DNA from 2 places in the Okibacterium sp. AC114 genome. Region 2 is predicted to be linked to the other one. Evidence: predicted binding sites of a transcription regulator. Region 2 holds the regulator's gene; the other holds the start of a gene.
What was found. Region 2 encodes HrcA, which represses chaperone genes, less so after heat shock. Its sites were predicted from a motif close to TTNGCACTCGNNNNNNNCGAGTGCNAA; they were not measured.

Region 1: groES (co-chaperone GroES) is a predicted target of HrcA. The motif match lies at 2,123-2,149, and genes of this name have one in related genera.

The regions. Positions count from the first base shown of each region.
Region 1 is NZ_CEEDBR010000001.1:2,427,376-2,430,786, forward strand. Features, by position in the region: gene ACZ6IE_RS11190 (ABC transporter substrate-binding protein) at 1-359, opposite strand, end outside; gene rarD (EamA family transporter RarD) at 489-1,388, opposite strand; gene groES (co-chaperone GroES) at 1,712-2,008, opposite strand; gene ACZ6IE_RS11205 (class I SAM-dependent methyltransferase) at 2,216-3,411, shown strand, end outside; gene ACZ6IE_RS11210 (DUF4190 domain-containing protein) at 3,399-3,411, opposite strand, start outside.
Region 2 is NZ_CEEDBR010000001.1:1,396,885-1,400,295, reverse strand. Features, by position in the region: gene dnaJ (molecular chaperone DnaJ) at 1-820, opposite strand, end outside; gene hrcA (heat-inducible transcriptional repressor HrcA) at 944-1,981, opposite strand; gene ACZ6IE_RS06685 (DUF4870 domain-containing protein) at 2,130-3,071, shown strand; gene hemW (radical SAM family heme chaperone HemW) at 3,159-3,411, opposite strand, start outside.

The DNA of each region.
Region 1 (3,411 bases), 1.0 Mb from region 2:
ACGTTGCCGCCGAGGACGCCGTCCTTCGACGCGTTGATGTCGTCGGCGGCGAGCTGCACACCGGCGATCTCGGGCGGGCCGAGGAAGGCGAGGCTACCGGTCGTCGGCAGGATGGTGCCGATCTTGAGTTTGGTGTCACGAGCAACGGCCGCCGCGGGTTCTGCGGGGCTGAGGTTCGGAGTCGAGGTGGCCGCGTCGGGCCCGCACGATTCGGCCGAGGCGGAAGAGGTCGTCTCCTCGCCGGACCCACCGCTCGAACACGCGGTCAGCACGAGAGCTGACACGGTGAAGGCGGCGATACCCGCTGCGTAGCGCAGCGGCTTCTTGCGAATGGAACTAAGTGGCGCTGTGTTGCTCATGGTGCTCCTTATGACGTCGCTGATGTAAGGGCACGACAACTGCGAAGGTGCCGTTAGGTCACGTTAAAGGCGGGAAGGTTCCGCCACGTTCCGGTCATGTTACGCGCGTGTAACGCTCTGGGGGAAGGTTTATTTGCGCTGGCGTTTTGTGGCCACTATCGCGTCGACGCTGAGAATGACCAGCGCGACCCAGACCAGGCCGAATCCGACCCATCGCTCGAGGGGCATGGCCTCGTGCAGGATCGCCACACCGACGGCGAACTGGATGATGGGCGCCACGTATTGGATGAACCCCATCCAGACGAGCGGCAACCGCCGGGCGGCCGAGGCGAAGAACAGCAGCGGAACGGCCGTGATGACACCGGATGCGATGAGCAGCAGCGTGTGCCAGATGCTCACGTTTCCGAACGTGATGCCCGTCGTGAGCCCCACGATGACGAGTTGCACGATGGCGACGGGTGCGAGCCACACGGTCTCGAGTGCGAGGCCCGACACGGCATCCACCGACCCGCCGACGCGCTTCTTGATGAGACCGTAGAAGCCGAACGAGAAGGCGAGCACGAGCGAGATCCACGGCAGACGGCCGTAACCGATCGTGAGCACGACGACGGCGAGGATGCTGATGCCGACCGCCAGCCACTGCGACACGCGCAGCCGCTCTTTGAGTAGGAGCACGCCGAGGAAGATTGTGACGATGGGGTTGATGAAGTAGCCGAGCGCCGCCTCGACGACGTGCCCCGTGAGGGTCGCGATGACGTAGGTCTGCCAGTTGGCATAGATGAAGAGGCCCGCGAGCCCCATGGTGAAGAGGATGCGCGGCTGCTTCACGACGGCCACGAAGGGCTTCCACGCGCGCGTGACGGCGATGAGGATGGCGCAGAAGACGAGCGAGAACAGGATGCGGAGCGCGACGACCTCCCACGGGCCGGCGGGCACGAGCGTAAGGAAGTAGAGGGGCAGCACACCCCAGAGGCCGTAGGCGGACACGGCGTAGATGAGGCCGGCGCGGCGGTTCGAGGCGTCGGTCAGGGCGGGGGCCGTGGCTTTCTCGGCCGCGCCGCCGGATGACTGGGGCGCGGCGCTCGAGGCGGCGTTCGAGGCGGCTCCGGGCGCGGCGGCGGGGGTGTTCGAGAGGTTCAGGTCGAAGTCGACCTCTGACGGGTCCGAGGGGTTCTGCACTCTCTCGATGTTAGACCCGGGTTCGGGCCAGGTCGCGCGTCGGAACGGTCACGCGTGCGCACGTTCCTGCCAGGCGACAGCGCCCCGACACGCGACAACGCCCCGGTGCCGAAGCAGCCGGGGCGTTGCGGTGGTTCTGGTGCGCGGCGGTGATGCCGCGCCGGGGGTCGTCGTTATCGGACGATGACCGCGAGCACGTCGCGAGCCGAGAGCACGAGGTAGTCGTTGCCGTCGAACTTCACTTCGGTTCCGCCGTACTTGGAGTAGATGACGCGGTCGCCGGTGGCGACGTCGAGAGGAACGCGGTTGCCGTTGTCGTCGATGCGGCCGGGGCCGACGGCGACGACTTCGCCCTCCTGGGGCTTTTCTTTGGCGGTGTCGGGGATGACGAGACCGGAAGCAGTGGTCTGCTCGGCTTCGACCTGCTTGATGACGATGCGATCCTCGAGCGGCTTGATGGAGACCGACACGGTTGACCTCTTTCTGAACAACGTACGAAATGGACTGGTGGCCCGATGGACGTGAGGCCCGGCGGGCGTTAGCACCCTCACTGCGAGAGTGCTAATGCCAGTGTAGGCAACCGGCTGGCACTCGTGCAACGTGAGTGCCAATTATTGCGGCGATCCGAGCCCGGTCGTCTGATCTCGGCCCGGGAAGGTTGACGGTAGGTTGACGAGGTGGAGAAAACCGAGCTCGTCGAACTTCTGACCCCCGCAGGCCTCACGCTACTCGACTCGATCGACGTCGATGCGTTGGCGTCCGATCCGGTGACGACTGTCGCCCGGTTACGCGAGGCGGGCCATGCACCGGCGCTCGTACAGGCCGTGCTCACGCAGGCGCGGTTGCGCCGCAAGGCCGTCACCAAGTTCGGTGATTTCGCGAGCCGCATGTTGTTCACCGAGGCGGGGCTCGAGCAGGCCACCCGGTTGCGCGTCGCGGCAGTGCACGCGGGGCGGTTCCAGGCGGCCGGCATCCGTTCGGTTGCCGATCTGGGGTGCGGCAACGGGGGCGACGCGATGGCTCTGGCCGCGCTCGATCTCGAGGTCACCGCTGTCGATTCCGACGAGGTGACGGCGGTCGTGGCGAGCTACAACCTGGCGCCGTTCCCGTCGGCGCGGGCCGAGCACGGCGATGCGGCGGCTTTCGATGTGGATGCCGTCGATGCGGTGTTCTTCGACCCGGCCCGGCGCACGGCGGGGCACCAGAACACGTCGCGGTTGACGAAACCGTCGGACTATTCGCCGTCGCTCGATCTGGTCTTCGATGTCGCGTCGCGCATGCCGACGGGTGTGAAGCTCGGCCCCGGGTTCGATCGCGATCTGATTCCGGCCGAGGCCGAGGCGCAGTGGGTGAGCGTCGACGGTCAGGTGGTCGAGATGGGTTTGTGGTTCGGCTCGCTGGCTCGCGCGGGTGTGCGTCGCGCGGCCCTGGTGTTGTCGGCAGCGGGCAGCGACGAGTTGGTGGCCGATGCCGACAGCGCCGACGTGGACGTGCGTGAGCTCGGCGAGTTCGTCTACGAACCGGATGGCGCGGTCATCCGTGCGCGTCTGATCGGTCAGCTGGCGTCGCGGGTCGGCGCGGGCATGGTGAGCGACGGGATCGCTTATCTGACGGGTGACGAGGCCGTGCAGACGCCTTTCGCGTCGGTGTTCCGGGTGCTCGAGCGGTGGCCGCTCGACGAGAAGCGCATCAAGCGTGAGCTGAAGGAGCGCGGCGTGGGCACCGTCGAGATCAAGAAACGTGGTGTGGATGTCGACCCCGCCGCATTCCGCAAACGCTTGGCCCCGAAGGGCCGCGGCTCGGCGACCCTCATCTTGACCCGGGTCGCCGGCCGCCACACGGCGCTTCTCGTGGAGCGCGTTACTGCAGATAG
Region 2 (3,411 bases):
TGCCCAGGATGGCGTCGGTCATGGGAACTTCGAGCGTGCACAGCAGGTCGTCGCCGTCGCGGCTGAAGATGTCGTGGTGTCGCACCTTCATCTCGAGGTAGAGGTCGCCGTTGGGGCCGCCCGCCTGGCCGATCTCACCCGAGCCGGGCATCTGCAGGCGCAGGCCCGTGTCGACGCCGGCGGGGATGTCGACGGGAACCGTGCGGCGCGCGCGAACGCGACCCTGGCCCTGGCAGGTGGCGCACGGCGCGGGGATGACGGTTCCGTAGCCGCGGCAGGTGCCGCAGGGCGCCGACGTGACGACGTTGCCGAGCAGCGAACGCACCTGGCGCTGGATCTGGCCCGAACCGTGGCAGATGTCGCAGGTCACGGGAGACGTGCCGGGCTGACAGCACGAACCTTGGCAGGTCTCGCAGAGCACGGCCGTGTCGACCTCGAGGTCGCGGTGTGTGCCGAAGATGACCTCGCTGAGGTCGAGCTCGACGCGGAGCAGAGCGTCCTGACCGCGCTCCTGGCGCGATTTGGGGCCGCGCTGCTGGCCACCGCCGCCGAAGAACGTGTCGAAGATGTCGCCGAAACCGCCGAAGCCGCCCGCGCCACCGAAACCGGCGCCGCCCTGATCGCCCAGGTCGTAGCGCTCGCGTTGCTGCGGATCGCTCAACACGTCATAGGCGTGGGTGACGTCTTTGAACCGCTCGGAGGCCTCGGCCGCCGGGTTCACATCGGGGTGCAGCTCACGCGCCAGACGGCGGTATGCCTTCTTGATCTCGTCGGGGGAAGCGTCGCGCGACACGCCTAGTACGTCGTAGTGGTCAGCCACCGAAGGCCTTTCGTCGATCCCGGTCGGAGGGGTCTCCGGGCCGGGAAATGTTCAGAGGGTAATGAGGTCGAGAAGTGGTGCAGAAAGTGTGGTGCAGAAAGTGTGGGGCAGAAAGAGAGGGGGTCAGCCGTCGCCGAGTTGCCGGGACAGATAACGGGCCACCGCGCGAACCGCGGCGATGTTGTTGGAGTAATCCATTCTCGTCGGTCCGAGAACGCCGAGGCGCGAGAGTTCGCCCGCAGAGGAACGGTAGTTGCTCGTGACGATAGAAGTCTGGGACAGACCGAACGACGCATTCTCCTGCCCGATGCGCGCGATGACGCTCGACGACGCGACGCCGGACGGGTCGGCCTGCAGCTCGCCGAACAGGCGCAACAGGATGACCTGCTGCTCGAGCGCCTCGAGCACGGGATAGATGCTGCCCGAGAAGTCCTCTTCGGTGCGAGCCAGGTTGGCGGCCCCCGCCATCACCAGCCGATCTTGACGATAGGCCGAGAGCTGGTCGATCAGGGCGGCGACGATGGATGCGATGAGCGGGGCCTCGTCGGGACGCGCATCGTTGGCGAGTCGCTCGAGTGCCGCCCCGGCATCCGCCACACCGATGCCGACGGCCGCCTGGTTGAAGCGCTGCTTGAGCGACTCGACGTCGGTCTCGAGCGTGACGAGCGGGGACTCGACGACGCGCTGCTCGACCCGGCCGTTATCGGTGATGAGCACGACGAGCAGGCGGTGGTCGGCGAGGAAGACGAGCTCGATGTGCCGAACCTGGGCCCTGGCGAACGACGGGTATTGCACGATCGCGACCTGGTTGGTGAGTTGAGCGAGCAGACGGACGGTGCGCGACAGCACATCGTCGAGCCCGACCGACTGCCCGAGGAATGCCTCGATGGCCTCACGCTGCGCGGCCGAGAGCGGGCGCCGATCGGCGAGCTGGTCGACGAACAGGCGGTAGCCCTTGTCGGTCGGCACTCGGCCGGACGAGGTGTGCGGGGCGACGATCAGTTCTTCGTCTTCGAGCTGCGCCATATCGTTGCGGATGGTGGCCGCTGAGACGCCGAACGAATGACGCTCGACGATGGCTTTCGACCCGACCGGCTCACGGCTGGCGACATAATCTTGCACGATGGCACGGAGGACTTCGAGACCGCGATCGGATGGCATCGGCTACTCCCCTCGGTGTCGGCAGTGTCGCTCGGCCGCATCGGGCGGCGGGCCGGTTGGCACTCGTTTGCTCAGAGTGCCAATTCTACCTCCGTAACCTCGGCTCGGCCAATTGCCGCACGGCACCGCGAGGCGCTACTTTGAGGGCATGACTGATGCACACGGGCAAGACCCGGCCGAGAAGAAACCCGACGACGCGTCGAACGGCGCGCCGGTGCCACCGATCGACGGCAGCGCTGCGGGCCGCCAGCCGGGCCAGCCCGAGGCCGCTTCACCGTACGGACAACCGCAGCAGCCCTCGCAGCCGCAGGCGCCCGAGCAGCCTCACGCACCCGAGCAGCCGCAGGCGCCCGGTTCGCCCTACGGCCAGCAGCCTGGCCAGCCGCCCTTCGGTGCACCCGCGGGGCAGTCGCAGCCCGGGCAGTCCCAGCCCGGTCACTTCGGTCAGCCGCCGCAGGGTGCTCCTTATGGCCAGCAGTCCCCGCAGCAGCCGTTCGGTGCGCCGAGCGGTCAGTCTCAGGGCCAGCCGGGACAGTACGGTCAGCCCCAGGGCCAGCCCGGACAATACGGTCAGCCCCAGGGCCAGCCCGGACAGTACGGCCAGCAGGGCCAGCCGCCCTATGGCCAGCAGCCGGGTCAGCCATACGGCCAGCCCGGCCAGCACGGCGGCCCCGGCGGCCCCGTTCCCCCGCAGTTCGGTGGGCAGCCCGGTTACGGCCCCCAGCCCCTCTCCCCCGCCGATGACAAGCTGTGGGCCAGCCTCTCGCACTTCCTCGGCGTGCTGTGGCTCCTGCCCTCGCTCATCATCTTCCTCGTCTTCAAGGACCGCGGCCCGCGCGTGCGCGAAGAGTCGAAAGAGGCGCTGAACTGGCAGATCACGTTCCTCATCGGCTACATCGCGCTGTCGATCGTCATCGGCATCATCCAGGCCATCCTCTACTCAACGGGTGCCTACGGCATCGCGGGCATCTTCGGCCTGCTGCAGGGTGCGCTCTACGTCGTCAACCTGGTCTTCTCGATCATCGGTGGCGTGCGCGTGACGCAGGGCGGCAGCTACCGCTACCCGTTCTCGCTGCGCCTCATCAAGTAGCGCGACACCAGCTCGACCAGAAGGGCCGCCCCACTCGGGGCGGCCCTTCTGCCGTTGAGAAACACGCGGGCGTCAGCCGAGCTTCACTCAGTAGTCGGTCAGGCGCCTGACGACCGCGTCGGCCATGAGACGGCCGGGACGAGTGAGCACGAGGTGTCCGCGCAGGGCGGCTGCGGCATCCACGAAACCGTCGGCGATGAGCCCGGCGACGGCCACGCGACCCTCGGGCGCGAGTGAGCGGATGTCGAGACCGTCAGCAATGCGCACGCCCAACATGATGCGTTCCATCTCTTGCACGTCGTCGTCGAGCGTTTCGCGCCCGGCGGCCGGTGAGGATCCC